2 regions of the Clostridium algidicarnis genome follow, and region 2 is predicted to be linked to the other one. Evidence: a T-box and tRNA genes for the amino acid it is inferred to sense, from the RefSeq annotation. Region 2 holds a T-box; the other holds one or more tRNA genes.
The links. A T-box is a leader RNA that pairs with one kind of tRNA and senses whether it is charged. The one in region 2 lies ahead of tyrS (tyrosine--tRNA ligase), so its partner is inferred to be a tRNA-Tyr.
Positions count from the first base shown of each region.

Region 1 (10,127 bases), 770 kb from region 2:
ATTGGTGCTCAAAACCCTGACTTTGTAGAAAACCCATTTCTTCAAACATTTCTAGATATAGTAGGTGACAATATTGATACTGTAGTAAGCGTTACTATAGCCCCTGAAATAGAAGGTGCTTGTGAGCTTATAGCATACCTACGAGATAATAATATAACTGCTTCTATGGGACATACTAAAGCCACATATGAAGAGGCTATGACAGGAATACAATGTGGTATTTCCCACTCTACTCATCTTTATAATGCTATGACAGGGCTTCACCATCGTAATCCTGGAACTGTTGGTGCAATATTTGATTCTTCTATAACTACCGAAACAATTTCAGATGGAATTCATATAAGTTATCCTTCTCTAAGAGTTGCCTATAAACAAAAGGGCTTAGATAAGGTACTATTAGTAACTGATGCTATGATGGCTTGTTCAATGCCAGATGGAATTTATTCTTTAGGTGGACAAAAGGTCATTGTTGAAAATGGCGCTGCTAGATTAAAATCTGGTTCTCTTGCTGGTTCTATTTTAACTCTAGATAAGGCTGTTAAAAATGTTTATAACAACACAGATTATCCTTTAAACGAAATTGTTAATATGGCTACTGTGAATCCTGCAAGACTTTGTAAGGTAGCTACTTTTAAAGGCTCTGTTAAAGAAGGATTCGATGCCGATCTATTACTATTTGATGATGGAATAAATATTAAAAAGGTTATAATTAATGGAAAGATAATTCTTTAATATTTCCATATTCGAAAAATTAACCTGGATATTTTAAAATATCCAGGTTAATTTTTATATATACCTTTTTATAACATTCACTTTATTTAACTTTTCCCATGGTAGATCTAGATCACTTCTACCAAAATGTCCATAGGCCGCAACCTGTTTATATATTGGTCTTCTTAGATCTAGTTCTTTAATTATTGATGCTGGTCGTAAGTCAAATACATTGTTAATTATTTCTATTATTTTTTCATCACTTATTTTTCCTGTCCCAAAAGTATCTACATCAATGGATACAGGTCTTGCAACACCTATAGCATAAGCTACTTGAATTTCTATTTTATCAGAAACTCCAGCTGCAACTAAGTTTTTAGCAACCCATCTTGCTGCATAAGCTGCAGATCTATCTACCTTAGTTGGATCTTTTCCTGAAAAAGCACCTCCACCGTGTCTTCCATATCCCCCATAAGTATCAACTATTATTTTTCTTCCTGTTAATCCTGAATCTCCTTGAGGTCCCCCTATTACAAATCTACCTGTTGGGTTTATATAATATTTTGTATCCTTGTCCAATAAGTTAGATTCAACTACTTCTTCAATTACATACTTGCGTAAATCTTTATCTATTTGCTCTAAAGATACCTCAGGGCTATGTTGAGTTGATATTACTATAGTATCGATTCTTTTAGGTTTATTATCCTCATATTCTACTGTTACTTGAGTTTTTCCATCTGGCCTTAGATAAGGAAGAGTTCCATTCTTTCTTACTTCTGATAGTCTTCTTGCTAACTTATGGGCCATAGATATTGGAAGAGGCATATATTCTTCTGTTTCATTACTGGCAAATCCAAACATCATTCCTTGGTCTCCAGCACCAATTCCTCCAAGCTCTTCTTTAGTACCATTTTTAGATTCTAAAGCTTCATCTACTCCCATAGCTATATCAGTTGATTGTTCATCTATAGATGTAAGTACTGAACAAGTTTCAGCATCAAATCCATATTTAGCTCTTACATATCCTATTTCCTCTATGGTTTTTCTAACTACTTTTGAGATATCCACATAACAATCCGTAGATATTTCGCCAGCTACCATTACCATACCTGTTGTTACCATAGTTTCACAAGCTACTCGTCCATTCGGATCCTTTGATAATATTGTATCTAATATGGCATCGGATATCTGGTCACACATTTTGTCAGGATGTCCTTCTGTTACTGATTCTGATGTAAATAGTTTCTTCATAATATTCCTATACTAAATTTTCTTTAGTATAGTTTTCACTCCTTTCTAAAACATAATAAAAAAGCCCCTCAAGAAAGAAGTGACTTTATTTCGCTTCTCTCTTATCTTGCAGTTATACTGCTGGAATTGGCACCGTGGCTTATTCGCCGGTTGCCGGGTTTCATAGGGCCCTTTTCCCTCCACCTCTCTTGATAAGAGCTTATATAATTTTATAACATAATAAATTCTACCATATTACATTTATTACGTCAATATCATCTCAACAAAAAAAAGACACATATGTGTCTTTTGGTGGAGGAAGATGGATTCGAACCATCGAAGTCGTAGACAGCAGATTTACAGTCTGCCCCCTTTAGCCACTCGGGAATTCCTCCATGTGGAGCTGGCAATAGGAATTGAACCTACAACCTGCTGATTACAAGTCAGCTGCTCTACCGTTGAGCCATGCCAGCAAAATATATAGTTTTAATTTTAAAAATGGTGGGCACAACAGGGCTCGAACCTGTGACCCTCTGCTTGTAAGGCAGATGCTCTCCCAGCTGAGCTATGCGCCCTGGGATTGGTGGAGGAAGATGGATTCGAACCATCGAAGTCGTAGACAGCAGATTTACAGTCTGCCCCCTTTAGCCACTCGGGAATTCCTCCATGTGGAGCTGGCAATAGGAATTGAACCTACAACCTGCTGATTACAAGTCAGCTGCTCTACCGTTGAGCCATGCCAGCATATCTACCAATGCTCTATCTTTTTACATACCGCATCGGCTGACAAGGTTTAGTATACCTAGATATAGATATAAATTCAACCTCCATTTTACCTCATTATCCTAAGTCAATTTTTCATTACTTCATTTTACTCTATAATACTATGTTTTTGGATACTATCCATATTTTTTTAATAAATTATACACTAAATATTTAAATAATTTAATATATAAACCCTAATCCTTCTATATAGCCACTTTATATGTAGCGTAATATTATTTTTTATTAAACATATAAATTAATTAGGAGGCGGTTATATTGAAAAAGGATAAGATTCATTACAAGAATGATATGGCTATTTTTGAACTTTCTAAGTTACTTAAAAATTATATAGATAAAAACACCATTTTAATATGTGTAGGTACAGATAGATGTATCGGAGATTCTCTAGGTCCAATTGTAGGTACATTTTTAACATATAAACTTTTCCCCTTGCCTGTTTATGGTAGTATTTCTTCTCCTATCCATGCTTTGAACTTAATTGAAAAGGTTTCACATATCAAATTACTACATCCTACCTCTAATATATTAGCAATAGATGCATGTTTAGGTGATGAGTCTTCCATAGGTGAAATTCAATTTAGGAATCTTCCTTTACATCCAGGTAAAGGGGTAGGTAAAACTCTACCGCATGTTGGTGATACATCAATTATAGGGATAGTTGATTTCAACAATGGAGACAACATCTTTATTAACAACACCATACGTTTAAGCTTTATTGTAGATATGGCAACCGTAATAACAGAATCATTATTTAATTCCTTGCAATTAAATAAATTAAAACTTTAACTAACCTAGGTATTATATTTTATATTATAATAGGGCTACCCTATAAAAAAAGAGTAGTCCTTTAAACGCAATAAAATATATGTAAATTAAATTCAAATCATATTTTAGTCAATTAGCTCAACCTTATTATCATCTAATGTAATATTTAGTTTGTCTATAAAGTCGAGCATCTTTCCTGTTCCAATGGCAACGCTTCCAACAGGATCCTCTGCAATATGTACAGGGACTTTTGAAACATGTTCTATTAGTTTGTCCAAACCATGTAGTAAAGATCCGCCACCTGTCATTACTATTCCTTTTTCTGCTATATCAGATGCTAATTCAGGTGGAGTTTTTTCTAATACAGCATGAGTCATTTCACAAATTACCATGACGGTATCAATTAAAGCTTCTCTCATTTCAAAAGATGTTACAGTTACACTTTTAGGTAACCCTGTTAATAGGTCTCTACCTTTTACATCTTCGCTAATTTCTTCTTCAACAAATACACTACCTACACTAACTTTAAGATTTTCTGCTGTCCTTTCTCCTATCATGAGATTATGCTTTTTCCTTACATATTTAATTATGGCTTCATCAAATTTATCCCCAGCAACCTTAATAGATTCACGTACAACTATTCCACCTAAAGATATTACCGCTATATCTGTAGTCCCACCACCTATATCAATAACCATATTGCCACTAGGTAAAGTTATATCAATTCCTGCGCCTATAGCTGCAGCTAGTGGTTCTTCTATAAGAAAGACCTTTTTTGCACCTGCATTCATTGCAGCCTCTTTCACTGCTCTTTTTTCTACTTCGGTGGATTCACAAGGTATGCAAATCACAACCTTCGGTGTTGAGATCTTTCTTTTCCCACAAGCTTCACTTATAAAATATTTCAACATTTTTTCTGTAGTATCATAATCCGATATAACTCCATCCCTCATAGGCCTTATAGCTACTATATTCCCTGGAGTTCTACCTATCATTTTTCTAGCTTCTTCTCCTACAGCAAGTACCTTATTTGTATTATTATCTATTGCTACAACTGAGGGTTCTTTTAATATTACCCCCTTACCTCTAACATAAACCAATACAGTTGCTGTTCCAAGATCTATGCCCATGTCCATATTTGTTTTCCAAAAGCACATTCTACTTCCACTCCCACTTTCCAATTTTATATTAATTCGGCTATTCCATATAAGAATATCCAGAATCTTCTTTTATATTATACTAAGAATGTGCCTATCCTTCAACATTTTTATATTTTAATTTAGTAGCTTTTCCTCCTCTTATATGACGCTCAGATTTATTTAAATCTAAAATTAGTTTTGCTTCCTTTGCAATTACGGGATTTATTTTAGGTAATCTCTCTGTCATATCTTTGTGTATTGTACTTTTACTAACACCAAACTCTTTTGCTGTTTTTCTTATAGTCGATTTTGAATCAATTATATATTTGGCTACTTCTAGCACTCTCTCTTCTATATAGTCCTTCAAAGTGCTGCCTCCTTAATATCTATATTTATAAATATGCGCTTATTTTTCTTTAAATTACTTTTCATATACTTTCTGCCTAAGAAAGTATATGATAAATTTATTTTGATTAATTTAATCCTTATAATCCTTAAAATATTCTTATGTTTTTCTTAGCTTAGATGAAATTCATCTAAGCTAAGAATTTGTTATTTGTAGCTTACATACTTTTCAGGATCAACCTTAATGTTATCTTTTAAAACTTCAAAGTGTAGATGATCTCCATACTTTTCTTCACTATAGTTACCAGCTGTTTTACCAACCTTTCCTATTTCTTGACCTTTAGATATTTTTTGACCTTCCTTTATTTGAATATCATCTTCTAAATTCGAATATAAAGTTTTTAAGCCATTTTTATGGTCTATAACCATATATCTTCCAAATTCTGTATTGTCATTATCTACTTTTTCTACCACACCATCAGATACTGCTAAAACCTTTTGCCCAAGATCAGCTTTAATATCTACTCCTGATCTAGTTCTCCAAGTACCAAGGGTGTCACAAAATATAGTTTCTTCAGTGAATTGCCTTACTAAGGATCCTTCTACTGGCTTCTCAAATTTAGTATCGACACTTTTAGAAACTGCAGCTGAATCTTTTGATTCTACTGTAGATGATACCTTCTCATTTTTTTCCTCAACTTTTATGGTTTCTTCGGACTTTTTGTTATTATCCTTTACTTGGAGAGCATTGTTTATATCTATTTCTTTTGATTCATGTCCCTCAGATAGTCTTAGATCTTCTTCATGCTGCACGCTAGGTGGTCCATCCATATCAGATTTATTACCTTTTACAGTTACTACAGCTATGGTAGCTACTATACATAAACACACAAATAGTACTACATAAAAACCCTCCCTTTTAAAAAAATTAGTTGTCTTTTTACTTATTTTTTTGTCCATAATGAACACCTCCATATTACTAGTCTGTCCTTTAGAAAATAAAAAATACATAAATTTAGTATTTTTTCTTCTACATTTTTCTAAATATTTCTTCATATTTCTACAATTTACCCAATATATATCATGATTAATATATTTAACTCTCTTTGAATCATTATAATTACATATAACGGCAACTAAATAAAGACACAGAAATATAAATTATCACTGTGTCTTTATTTCAAAAAAATATTTTATTTTTAATTACTTGCTCTAATAAAAACTAACCACCTTTTAGAAATTAAAGGTTTCTTTATCAAAAAGGCTAGGGCTTAAATTTTATTTAACACTCTGTTAAATTAAAGATTGCAACTTACTACTTATTAATGTTTTCTATTTCAATTCCTTTATAATAATGGGATAGTATCTCTTTGTAAGTTTTATTATCCTTCCCCATGACATTAGCCCCCCATTGACTCATACCTACACCATGTCCATATCCAACACATTGAATTTCTATTTTATCCTTTTCAAAATTTATATTGAAATTTGCCGAATTTAAATTAAATAATTTTCTAAATTCTACTCCAGTTAATGTGTGTTCTCCTAATCTTATATTTTTTACAGCACCCCCATCCGTTCTTTCTAAGATTTTAACTTCTTTTAATAAATTTTCGCTATTTAAATAATCATCTTTATAATTTTCATTAACTTTAATTATAAATTCCTTATAAGTAAATATTTCTTTTGATTTATATTTTGGCGCTATCTCTTCTCCAGGACTTTCTACAGACTTTAAATATGATTGAGAAAAAGTAAAAACCTCATCTGAATTTTCTGTTTTACCTGAACTTACTGCAAAATACTGTGGATTAAGGACTAAACTTCCCTCACAAATTAATATTTCACCATTAGTTTTCTCCACTGCCTCCTTTATCTTATTCCAATACTCTTCACCCTTATCTTTACCCCACTTTTTTACTCTTTCATCCTTTCCAACGTATACTTGACAGTGCATGCCATCACAAATATGTCCACCTTTAGCTTCCTTACAATTAAAAAGTATCTTGGATACAGCAAAGGTCCTAGCCGCAACTGCTTGAGCTTTTAAAGCCTCTTCATTAAAATTTGCTGGCATCTCTGATGCTACTACACCGATTATGTATTCTTCTAAATTTATTTCACTTACTTTATTTTTTTCTTTATTATAAACTTTAATATTTTTAAAATCTTTACCATCTAATTGATTTTTATAATAATCAACATTTTCATTTCCCTGGTATCTCTTAATTTCTTTTATACTATTATCTTTAAATCCAATAATTATTAATGGTAACAATACTATAAATAACATGAATAACATAAAGCAAATAATAATTCTTTTCAAATCAAAATTCCTTATAGCTTTGTACATTTTATTCTCCTTATATGTATTGATATTTATATAAACCTCTTATCTTAAGATTAATAGCTCATATAAAATTATATTGTTATTATTATAAATATATAACTTTAAAATAGATTTAAAGTTATATATCTACAATTAAGTTGCAGCTAATTGTGGTAATCCATAATCATTTCCAATAAACATTTAACCTCATGCCCTAATCTTCAACATATTAATACATGAAGCAACCTCCTAGATATTACACTATATGTTTATTCTTTCAATGCACGCTCCTAAGGATTTTAATTTCTTTTCTATATCCACATATCCCCTATCAATATGATAGACATCAGAAATTTGTGTATTACACTCTGCTGCAAGTCCACATAATATAAGTGCTGCTCCTGCCCTTAAATCTGTAGCTCTAACCTCTGCTCCAGTAAGTCCCTTTACTCCTTCTATTACAGCGCTCCTTCCATCTATCTTTATATTTGCCCCCATACGTTTAATTTCTGAGGCATGCATGAATCTATTTTCAAATACAGTCTCAGTTATTATACTTGTTCCATTTGAAAGTGATAATAGGGCCATCATTTGAGCTTGCATATCCGTTGGAAATCCTGGATAGGGCATAGTTTTTATATCTACAGGTTTTATATCTACATCGCCATAAGTTGTTGCAACCCCATCTTTAATGTCAATATTAATTCCACATTCAGATAATTTAGCTAATATAGGCTTAATATGCTCTTCATTTACCCCATTAATTTTTATTTTGCTTTTAGTCATAGCTGCAGCAATCATGTATGTCCCAGCTTCAATCCTATCGTATATAGGCTTGTGTGTAACACCTTTTAGTTCACTTACACCTTTTATCTTTATTCTACCTGTTCCTGCGCCTTCTACTATTGCTCCCATGTCATTTAAATAATCTGCTAAATCTTTTATTTCCGGTTCTTCTGCAGCATTTTCTATAACTGTTTCTCCCTTAGCCAAAACTGCAGCCATCATTATGTTTTCCGTAGCTCCAACAGACGGGAAATCTAAATAAATCTTATTTCCTATAAGTCTATCAGCCTTTCCTTCCACATAACCGTGACCTAAATATATTTGAGCTCCAAGGGAGCTTAATCCTTTTAAATGAAGATCTATAGGTCTACTTCCTATATTACATCCTCCAGGTAAAGACAATTTCACTCGTCCAAATCTTGATAGCATAGGTCCCATTATTAAAAAAGATGCTCTCATTTTTCTAACTAAATCGGCTTTTGGCTCTTCTTTTGAATTTATATCCTTTGTGTTAATAGATATATTATTATTTTCTTTATTAATTTCTATTGATGCACCTAAAGATTCTAGCACATCACAAATAACAAAAACATCTTCTAACATAGGTGCATTTTCAATGACAGAAATATCTCCACTTAGTATACTAGCAGCTATTATTGGCAATACTGAATTCTTAGCTGAACTTATATTAACCTCACCTTTTAGTTTATATCCACCCTTAACTATTATTTTTTCCATATTATCCTCCATCCCATACTTTTTAATATGAACTATAAATTATTGGTGTTCCAACAATTAGGTATACACCAGAGTCATAATTCATTACAGCAAAATTTATATCCTCATAACCTAAAAATCCATTTTTGCTATAAGGTGATCTTGCTAAAGCTGTACCCAACACCCCGGCTTCACTATATACAATATCTATATCTTTACTATTTTCATTTTTTAATGTATTTTTTATATTTAATACATTTTTCTCCAATTCATCTTCAGGTAATTTGGCCTTAGCATATTTATATACTCTTTTACTATCATCTAATTTCACTTCTTTTTTAAGTAATTCATCTATCTTATCTTTTTCCTCTATTGATTTTATATTAAATTTTAATTCTACATAAGAATTTTTGCTTTTATTATTCATAAGACCACTTATTTTTATATCTTCTTCCATTTGAGTTAAAGTCGTTATATTCTTTCCATATTCAATATTAAAATTACTTTTAATCCCTTTAACAGATAATGCTTCTTCGCATATATCTATATAAAAATCTATAAAATCTTTTTCAGACATACCTTCAAGCTCAATTCTAATACCATATTCCTCTATACTTAGATCTAATCCATGTATAAATTTATTAATAAAGTCTTCCTTTATATAAAATTTATCGTTTAAAATGAATGATAAGTTTAAAATGCATATAAGCATTAAGCATGCAACTTTCTTCAACTAACTCCCCCCTCATCCTAATTCTTTCCACTTCTAAGTATAATATTCAAATTATTATTAACTATATATGTGCTTTTAAATTAATAGCATAAATTATATATTTATGCATTTTATGCTATTATGTATATTATCAATATATAGATTTAAAGAAAAAATGTGAGAGGTATAATTTTAATAAAAAAAAGCTTATAGGCTAGAAATAAAATTTCCTAGCCTATAAGCTTTTTTATTAAATGTCTTATTCGTTATTAATCACTACAAAAGCAAATAATAAACTTTTTTATTACCCTACTCTATAAACAAAATTCTTTACTTCAAAGTAATTTTTAGTCCCACTGAAACTTAGAAAATCGTTATCCAAAGAGTATCCGCTATTTACTCCCACTTTTAAGAAAATGGAGTATTATAACGAAATCACCAGGTTAAAATCAAAATAACTATTACTACCTCAACTCTTTTTGTTAGTTCTTATACTATAGACTACTATTACCAAAAGATGTGATATATAGCCAAAAACATAAGCTAAAGTATAATTTTCATAATAAAGTGAAATTGCTACAATAATAACACCTATTATTAAAGTTCT
Region 1 is NZ_JNLN01000001.1:2,141,399-2,151,525, reverse strand. It holds gene nagA (N-acetylglucosamine-6-phosphate deacetylase) at 1-732, shown strand, start outside; gene metK (methionine adenosyltransferase) at 787-1,962, opposite strand; SAM riboswitch class I at 2,061-2,160, opposite strand; tRNA gene BV55_RS0110235 (tRNA-Tyr) at 2,252-2,336, opposite strand; tRNA gene BV55_RS0110230 (tRNA-Thr) at 2,340-2,414, opposite strand; tRNA gene BV55_RS0110225 (tRNA-Val) at 2,441-2,516, opposite strand; tRNA gene BV55_RS0110220 (tRNA-Tyr) at 2,523-2,607, opposite strand; tRNA gene BV55_RS0110215 (tRNA-Thr) at 2,611-2,685, opposite strand; gene yyaC (spore protease YyaC) at 2,983-3,513, shown strand; gene mreB (rod shape-determining protein) at 3,618-4,649, opposite strand; gene spoIIID (sporulation transcriptional regulator SpoIIID) at 4,744-4,998, opposite strand; gene BV55_RS0110195 (M23 family metallopeptidase) at 5,184-5,936, opposite strand; gene spoIID (stage II sporulation protein D) at 6,292-7,329, opposite strand; gene murA (UDP-N-acetylglucosamine 1-carboxyvinyltransferase) at 7,567-8,829, opposite strand; gene BV55_RS0110180 (hypothetical protein) at 8,852-9,541, opposite strand; gene BV55_RS0110175 (ATP synthase subunit I) at 9,990-10,127, opposite strand, start outside.
Region 1: it encodes a tRNA-Tyr, which carries the amino acid that the T-box ahead of tyrS (tyrosine--tRNA ligase) is inferred to sense. The anticodon was not compared.

Region 2 (10,127 bases):
ATGAAGATGAAAAAGATAAATATCTTTTACTAAAAGAGAAGGAGCAAGTTCAAGCTGTATTTAAGAAACAGAAAATTTCCGAAAAGCAGAATATAAATTCCTTTGATATAGCAAGTGGTACTAATTATCTAATTCTTGTAAATATAAAAGAGCAAAAGACCTACATATATAAGGGTAGTAAAAATAAATGGTCACTTACTAAAGAATTTTTATGCTCTACAGGAATAAATGGAAAAGAAACACCTAAAGGAACCTTTACCGTACAAAACAAGGGAGATTGGTTTTATACGGATAAGTATGATCAAGGGGGGAAATACTGGGTAGGATTTAAGGGAAACTATCTTTTTCACTCCCTACCCTTTGATAAAGAACAGAAAAATATAGTAGATACTACTTTAGGGAAACCAGCCTCTCATGGTTGCATAAGATTAAAAGTTGAGGAATCTAAATGGATATATGATAATGTACCTATTGGATCAAAGGTTATTGTTAAGTAAACTATTAATGAAAAGATGCGAAAGCTAATGTTATGTTTATCTCATGACTACAAGTAAGAACTTCTAAGCTGCAGCGCAGTAAAAAGACCCTCTGAAGCTTAGAAGTCTGTTTACAGGATACGGTTATCCGATGCTACCATCCGTAACACCCCTATCCTCTTCAAGGTGGGGGATGACGGCTGCTACGCCCCTGGATAAGTTCTTCTAAGACTCAGATGGAGAGATGTATTCCTTATAAGCAAACTCCACCTGAGTCTAAGAATCACTTGATGATGATTTAAATACTTAAATGCTTCAATATTCACAGGGTTATAATCTTTGGGTTATGGCCCTTAAAAGCTTTTTCTAAAATTTCTATAACTGTTAGCAATTCATCATCCTTAACTAGTTTGGGTTCATGGTGCATAATGGCTGAGTAAATGTTATCATAGACTCTTCCATAATCTCCACTTGGAGTTTCAATAAACTTAGTTATTTCTTCTCCAGTGGTGCTAATATAATTCATAATCGCATAATCACTTGGTGTATCCAATCCAAAGCCTTCCGTTTCAGGCATGATACCTTTTTTTAGGAATTCCTCTTGTCTATCTATTGACCTTTTTATAAAGCTTCCTTTTTTACCATGGATAGTGAATCTAGAATAAGGAAGCTTTACTAAATGACTAGTTTTTAACTTAACCTTGAAACTATTATAAAATAATTGTATTTCATAATAGTCATCAGCATTAGCTGTATTCCTTATGGATTTAACATCATAAAATACCTTTTCTGGTCTACCGAATAAGGAAATAGCTTGGTCTAATATATGCACACCTAAACTAAAAACAGCTCCATTGTAATAGTCTAGATTATTACTAGTATCTTCAGGTCTATAATAATCAATATGTGATTCTAGTTCTATAATATCCCCTAAATTACCATGGTCTATAACACTTTTTAACACCAAAAAGTCAGAATCAAATCGTCTATTTTGGTAAGGCATTATAGTAAGTCCTTTAGAATTAGCTAAATCAAGTAACTTCTTTGTTTCACTAAGTGTTGTTGCAAAAGGCTTTTCTACTAATACATTTTTATTATTTAAAAGGCAAAGATTTGCAAGATTATAATGTGTGCTAGGTGGAGTACAAATAGTTACGAGTTTAACCTCGTCATCATTCAACACATCAGATATATTATCAGTAAAACTTATATTGTGATTCTCGTAGTGTTTTTCAAGTTCAAATTTCCTATTTCTATTATAAATCCATTTAACATTTATATCTTTTCTAAGCAGTATATAAGGTAGGTGATATCTAGTAGCACTCTTACCAAAGCCTAAAATAGCCATATTAAGTTTCATATAAAATGACCTCCCTTATTTTGGATGCACCCCAGAGGTGCACCCACATTATGGTAGCACCTCTGGGGTGCTACCAATTTCTAGCATTTCTATATAAACTCTTTCTCCTATGTTATAAGATGTGAGGGTATCTGATTTTACTTCAAAGGTGTTGTCTTTAGTTTTAACTGTGTACATATAAAATGAGCCAGAAAAGGTCTTGTTTAAAATTACAGCTTCTATAGATTGTACAGAATCTAATATTTTTGGTGAATTTACATTATTTGTAGAGCTTTGACTACCACTGATACTTTTTATTATTCTTATATTTTCTGGCCTTATAAACCTTTTTATACCATTTTCATAAATAATGTTGGCTGTACCTATGAAATTTAATACAAAATCATTTTTAGGATTGTTATATATTTCTTCAGGGGTACCTATTTGTTGAAGGAGCCCTTCATTCATTACAGCTATTTTGTCAGCTATATTTAATGCCTCTTCTTGATCATGGGTTACAAATACCATGGTAGTATCGAACTTTTTTTGAATCTCTTTTATTTCTTCACGCATACGTATCCTGAGCTTTGCATCTAAATTGCTTAAGGGTTCATCTAACAATAACACTTTTGGATTTACTATTAAGGAACGAGCTAATGCAACTCTTTGTTGTTGACCACCACTTAACTCATGTATCTTACGGGTTTTATATTCTAAAAGACCTACTAGATCTAAATATTCATTACCTTTTTTTAGTGCATCTTTTCTCTTGTAGCCCTTAAATTTAAGACCGTATATAATATTTTCAATAACCGTTAGATGAGGGAAGAGGGCATAGGACTGAAATACTGTGGACACAGGCCTTAATTCTGGTGGAAGTTTTGTTATATCTTCATCTTCAATTATAATACTTCCAAAGTCTGGTTTTAAAAATCCTCCTATCATCTTTAAGGTAGTAGTTTTACCACAGCCAGATGGACCTAAAAGACATAAAATTTCACCCTTTTCAATGGTTAAAGACAAGTTATCTACTGCTTTTTTCTTATCAAATTCTTTAGTTAGCCCCTTTAATTGAAGATACACTTTTAACCACACTCCTTCCTAAAATGAATTTTGAAACTACTATATTTATGCTTAAGGTTATAAGAATTATTATGCTAGATATTACGGAAGCAACTCCCATATTTCCACTGTTAATTGCATCAAATAAGTCTACAGTAGCCACCTTTTGACCTGGATATATTAGAAATATTATGGCTCCTATGGTGGTCATGGTACTAGTAAAATTATTCATAAAACCTATAGCAAAGGCAGATTTCATATTAGGAAAGATCACATCTTTTAGCACATGAAAGTTACTAGCACCTAAATCCTTTGCCGACCTTTCTATATCAGGATTAATCAAAGATAGTGAAGAACTACTAGTTTTTGTGGTCATAGGTAACTGCTTAAAGATACAATTTAGAACAACTATTGCAGCGGTACCTGTAAGCTCTAAGGGATAATTATTAAAGGCCAAAATATAGCCTATTCCAAAAAAGGTACCTGGTATTATATAAGGTAGGGTTGATATAAAATCTAAAGACTTTGTACCTATAATATTTCTTCTTTCTACATAATAAGCTATTAATATACCAAGAAGTGTTCCAAAGATACCTGCTATAAGAGAATAAACAATACTCCTTATAAAGCTTGAACTATTATACACCCTTAAATATTTTATATGATCCAAAGTCCACTGAAACTTACCATAGCTAAACTTAGATATACTAGATAAAAATATACTAGTATATTGAAGCAAGGTCATTATTAAAAACATAAAAGTTACTAAGGTTATAAAGTAATAGGGAATACCTTTAATCTTTATATCTAAATCTTCATAGCTTGATCTTCCAGAAGCTTTAGTCAGGTTAGAAGATCTTTTCATATAAAATCTATAGGCTATAAAAAGTAGCAAAGAAGGAACTAAAATAAGAACATTAAGAGCTGATGCGTATTCTAAGGCGGAATATGCTATTATCCTCATATAAATTTCAGTAGCTAGCACATTAAAAGATCCTCCAATCACCATAGGAGTCCCAAAATCCGACAAAGATTTTACAAAGGATAATAATGCACATACTATTAGTGAAGGTCTCATAAGTGGTAGTAATATGTTTATTAAAGCAAAATTACTATCAGACCCTAGATCTCTAGAGGCATTTAAAAGATTTTTATCTATAGAATTTATACTTCCTATTAGCATTAAGGAACTTAAAGATGCCATAGACAAGCTTTGCATTATAACAATTCCCTTCCATCCATAAGGGTTAAGGGTTAATTTTAATAATGTATGAGTTATAAATCCCCTTTTCCCAAAAAGCTGAATGTATGCTAAAGAAGAAATAAAGGGAGGAGATATCATGGATAATATTAATACAAACATAACTAAGTTTTTAATTTTATGTTTAGAAAAGCTTGTATAAATCGATATACATAAAGCTATTAAGGTAGAAAAGACAGTAGATAAGCTAGCTACAAACAAACTATTTTTAAGAAGTTTTTTGTTGTTAACTAATATGTCGTTATAAAGCTCTAAAGAAAAGCTTCCATTTGGGAAAAAGCTTTTATATATAACTGCAAGTATAGGATAAAGTATAAATGTAAATACTAAAAGAAATATTAGAAGGATAAGCATTTTATCGATTATATTATAAAAATGGGTATCTAATCTATTGTTAGATACCCTGGATTTTAAACTTTTCATTATTTGTCCCCTACAAGGGCACTCCATTTTTCTAACATTTCTTTTCTTTGTTTTCCGAATAAAGAAATGTCTTGTTTTAGTAGCTTATCCTCTGGGAAGGTTAATTCAACACCTTGGAGATTTGGTTTTATTATTTTTACAGTGTCTTTATTATCTATCTTTGCTATTTCTTTTAAGTTTTCATCTTTAAACACCCAAGTCATAAATTCCTTTGCAGCCTCAGGGTTTTTAGCATTTTTAAATACTGCAACTCCTTCTGGAACCCATGGAATTCCATCTTCAGGATAAATTAACTTAGCATTTTTTTCTTTTTCTAAATTTTCAAGGGACTTGTCTATATAAGTTATACCTATTGCAACTTCACCAGCAACTGTTTTGACATTTGGATCCTTACCTCTTTTTGAGTAATAAGGTATGTTTTTATTTAATTCTTCAAAGTACTTCCAGCCAGCTTCTTCACCTAAAGTTTGTATTAATGAATTAAGTACAGCGTAGTTAGTACCAGAAATTGCAGGATTCGACATAAGTATTTCATCTTTATAGACAGGATTAGTTAAGTCTTTCCAAGATTTTGGCTCTGGAAGATTCTTTTCTTTTAATACATCATTATTCACAATAAAGCCAACCACAGTTAAGCCCTTGCTAAACCAATAGTTATCTTCATCTTTAAAATTAGGAGAAAGGTCATTTGATCCTTCAAACTCACATTTTTTAAGTAAATTATCATCCTTAGCTTGCATGAATGCATCTATTCCTCCACCAAACCAAACATCAGCCATAGGTTTTCCATTTTCAGCCTTTACTTTCGAGATTACCTCTCCAGAAGACATGGATAAAAATTCAACCTTTGTTCCAGTTTCCTTGGTAAATTTTTCAAACAGTGGTTTATAATCCTCTGAGGTAGCTACTATATTTAACGTAGACTCCTTCTTAGTTTCATCAGTATTTGGAACATCTGAAGAAGGCTTTTTACCACAACCAAAAAGACCTAAGGTTAAAACACCAGACAATAAAAGCGCAAGAATATTAGAAGATCTTTTCATAATAAATACTCCTTTCAAAGAGAAAAATTTTAGTTTGCAAATTTAATTAAATTTTAACACGATTCTACATTTATTTCATCAGTATAGATAAATACTATAGGTAAGGTATCTATCATTTGTAATTAAAATAATAAAACTTAAGCTTTTGTATTAGAATATAAATATAACAAAAGATACATTAAACCACTATATAAAAGAAAGAGGGTGAAAACCCTTATATATTATTCATTGTAAGTTACTAAAATTAATAGTTAGATAGGCTATGATAAATTGATTTTAATAACTTTAGTAAATGTATGTAAGGGGTTTTAGATGATTATAGATACACATATGCATGAAAATATATATTCAGATGATAGCAACATGAGTCTTGATGAGATAACAAAAAGAGCAAAGGAAATAGGTCTTAATGGAGTTTGCATAACAGATCACGAAAGCAACGGATTGAGAAGAGATATAGCACCTTCATTTTATAAAGATGGAGTTTTGGTTATTGTAGGGGCAGAAATTTTAACCTTTGAAGGGGATATCCTAGTATTTGGACTTGAAAAGTTGCCAGAAACAATGATTCACGCAAAAGAGCTTATAGAAATGGTAAATAAGGTTAATGGAGTTACCATAAGTGCACATCCTTATAGAAATAATAATAGAGGACTTGGAGATCACATAAGAGATGTAAAGTCCACACTTACAGGGGTAGAAGCCTTCAATGGGAGTACATATCCCTTTGCAAATCTTTATGCCTACGCCTTAGCCACAGAATTAAATCTGGGATGCTTTGGGGCTAGTGACGCTCATGTGGTAAATAAAATAGGTACATATGCTACAAAATTTGCTGACAATATAAGAGATGAAAAAGATTTTATAGAAGCAATTAAACAAGGGAACTTTTGCCCAGTTAGAAAAAAGGATAAGGGATTTGAAACTATAAATGTTTATGATACTTTAAAGACAGCGTAAGTAATAATTATTTTATAATATTGACATTTTATTTTATATCTGATACCATAAGGTGAATTTAATGAAACAATTCATTTTAAATACTATGAAAAGAAAGAGTAAGATATTAATCTTCCAAAGAGAGCTCCTGTTTGGTGTAAAGGAGAGAAGAATAGTATGCTGAATACGTCTTGGAGTATCACACTTAAAGCTTAATTTATTTAAGTAAGTAGGCTGTTGACGGATCCTTCCCACGTTATAGGGATAGAGTATTATATTGTACTCGAAAAGGTTTATATGGTGACATATAAATAAATTAAGGTGGTACCGCGAGATTATACACTCTCGTCCTTATAGCTTAGCTATAGGGACGGGGGTTTTTTTATTTAAAAGATTATAGATGATAATTTTTATTTTAGAGAAAAGTTTTCAATTAGCATTAAAGATTATTATAGGCTTATAAGTAGCCAAAACACCTATAGCATACCATGCAAAATTAGAGAGGAGAATTATTATGATAAGTGTAGATGAACAATTAAAGATTATTAAAAAAGGTGCAGCAGAAATTATAAATGAAGAGGAATTAAAAGAGAAGCTTGTAAAAGCAGAAAAAGAAAATAGACCTCTTGTAGTAAAGCTCGGACTTGATCCAAGTGCTCCTGATATTCATATAGGTCATGCAGTGGTTTTAAGAAAGATAAAGCAACTTCAAGATTTAGGTCATAGAGCGGTAATAATCATAGGTGATTTTACTGGAATGATAGGAGATCCAACAGGTAAGTCAAAGGCGAGAAAACAACTTACAAAAGAGCAGGTTATGGAAAATGCAAGAACTTATGAAAAGCAAATTTTTAAAATATTAGATAAAGAAAAGACAGACTTAAGATTTAATAGTGAGTGGCTTGAAAAGCTTAATTTTAGAGATGTTATAGAGCTTTCGGCAAAATACAGTGTAGCGAGGATGCTTGAGAGAGAAGACTTTAAAAATAGATTTAAAAATGAAATAAGTATAGGGATCCATGAGTTTTTCTATCCTTTAATGCAAGCTTACGATTCTATAGCAATAAATGCAGACATAGAACTTGGTGGAACAGATCAAAGGTTTAACATATTAATGGGTAGAACTATGCAAAAGGAATACGGCAAGGAGTGCCAAATTGCTTTATTTATGCCTATATTAGAAGGACTTGATGGTAAGGAAAAAATGAGTAAAAGTCTTGGAAACTACATTGGAATTTATGATAGTCCAGAGCTTATGTACACAAAGACTATGGAAATTCCAGATGATCTTATAATAAAGTACTTTGAACTTGCAACAGATATACATCCAGATAAGATAAATGAAATGAAGGCTAATCTTGCGTCAGACAGCGTAAACCCAAGAGATGTAAAAATGAGTTTAGCTAAAGAAATAGTAAGATTATATCATAGTGAAGAGGATTCCTTAAAAGCTGAACATCACTTTGTACATGTGTTTCAGAAAAATCAAATGCCAGAAGATCTAGAACCTGTAAAAATAACTGATACTATGAACTTTATAGAAGTTATAGTGTATGCAAAGCTTGCATCATCTAACAGTGAAGCTAGAAGGCTTATAACTCAAGGTGGAGTTAGGATAAATGGAGAAAAGGTTAACGACTTTAATGATGTAAAATTAAAGGATGAGGATATAATACAAGTAGGAAAGAAAAAGTTTGCTAAGATTAAGTTATAATAACTCAAAATAAAAGATAACCAGTAAATATATTAGAGTATTTACTGGTTATCTTTATTTAAAGTACCTTACTTAGGAAATCTTTTGTTCTAGAGTTTTTAGGATTTGAAAATATATCTAAAGGCTTGCCTTCTTCTACAATATTTCCATCATCCATAAATAAAACTCTATCTCCAACTTCTTTTGCAAAGCCCATTTCATGGGTAACAACAACCATGGTCATGCCTTCTTTTGCTAGATCCTTCATAACAGCTAAAACTTCCCCAACCATTTCAGGGTCAAGTGCTGAAGTGGGTTCATCAAAAAGCATAACAGTAGGCTCCATTGCAAGAGCACGAGCTATAGCTATTCTTTGTTTTTGTCCACCTGATAACTGAGAAGGATAACTTTTCGCCTTTTCTCTAAGTCCTATTTTATCAAGTAATTTAAAAGCTATAGATTCAGCTTCTTCCTTTGATTTACCTTTAACCTTTACAGGAGCTAAGGTTATGTTGTCTAAAATTGTTTTATGTGGGAATAGGTTAAACTGTTGGAATACCATACCCATTTTTTCTCTTAATTTATTTATATCTACTTTCTTGTCTGTAATATTCTCACCCTCAAATATTATCTGTCCAGAGGTAGGAATTTCTAAAAGGTTAAGGCATCTTAAAAAAGTACTCTTTCCAGATCCGGAAGGGCCTATAACAACCACTACCTCACCTTTTTTAATCTCTTCATTAACACCTTTTAAAACTTTATTATCACCAAAGTCTTTAGTTAAATCTTTAATTTGTATCACTTATTTTCATCCTCCTTTCAGCTATTCCAAGTAATTTTGAAAGGGTGAATGTAATTACAAAATAAAATAAAGCTGCAACTATTAGAGGCTCAAATGGTTGGAAGGTTGTACCCCTAACAGTATTTGCATTATACATAAGTTCATGAATTCCTATAACGGAAACTATTGAAGATTCCTTTACAACTACAATAAATTCATTACCTAAGGCAGGCAAGATATTCTTAAAAGCTTGAGGAATTATAACATTTGCCATAGTCATAGAGCTTCCCATACCTAGACTTCTTGCAGCCTCTGTTTGTCCTTTATCTACTGCATTTATACCAGCTCTAATTATTTCAGCTACATATGCACCACTGTTAATAGACATGGTAATAGTTGCAGCCACTAGATCTGGCAGCTCTATTCCAATAGCTGGAAGACCGTAATATATAATATAAAGTTGAACAAGAACCGGAGTACCTCTTATAAATTCTATATAAATAGAGGATATAACTTTTAATATCTTTTTATTTGAAAGCTTCATAAGAGAAAGTAAAAGACCTATTAATGACCCAATTATTACTGTGAAAAAAGCAAGGATAAGGGTAAACTTAGTACCCTTAAAGAAAAACCCTGAATATTCACCTAAAAAGCTAAAATCCAATTTAAATCCCCCCTGCTATTCTTCCATTAATTCATTATATTTAACAACAAAACCTTCAATTAGATTATCTTTAGCGAGTCTATCTAAAGTATTGTTAATAGTTTCTAAAAATTCGCCTGAATCCTTACTAAGTGCTATAGCAGATCCGCCTTCTCCCTCTTCTTCAAGTTTTGGAGTAGATAAAGTCATATCAGAATTTCTTTTTATGTAAGCTTCAGCTACTGGCTTTTCCACAACTATGCCATCTACCTTGTTATTTTTAAGTTCAAGAACTAAGTCTGTAACCTTACCAAGACCTTTAATTTCACTGTTTTTTAATTGGTTATTTGCCATCTTTTCTTGCAAAGAACCCTTTTGAACACCTATCTTTTTACCATTAAAATCTTCTAAAGAATTAAATTTATCCTTATCTTCAGTTCTTATTATTATGTCCTGCAATGCATTAT
Region 2 is NZ_JNLN01000001.1:1,368,344-1,378,470, forward strand. It holds gene BV55_RS0106775 (L,D-transpeptidase) at 1-497, shown strand, start outside; gene BV55_RS0106780 (oxidoreductase) at 799-1,836, opposite strand; gene BV55_RS0106785 (ABC transporter ATP-binding protein) at 1,885-2,898, opposite strand; gene BV55_RS0106790 (ABC transporter permease) at 2,870-4,561, opposite strand; gene BV55_RS0106795 (ABC transporter substrate-binding protein) at 4,561-5,604, opposite strand; gene BV55_RS0106800 (PHP domain-containing protein) at 5,917-6,564, shown strand; T-box leader at 6,641-6,899, shown strand; gene tyrS (tyrosine--tRNA ligase) at 7,058-8,257, shown strand; gene BV55_RS0106810 (amino acid ABC transporter ATP-binding protein) at 8,316-9,038, opposite strand; gene BV55_RS0106815 (amino acid ABC transporter permease) at 9,025-9,681, opposite strand; gene BV55_RS0106820 (transporter substrate-binding domain-containing protein) at 9,697-10,127, opposite strand, start outside.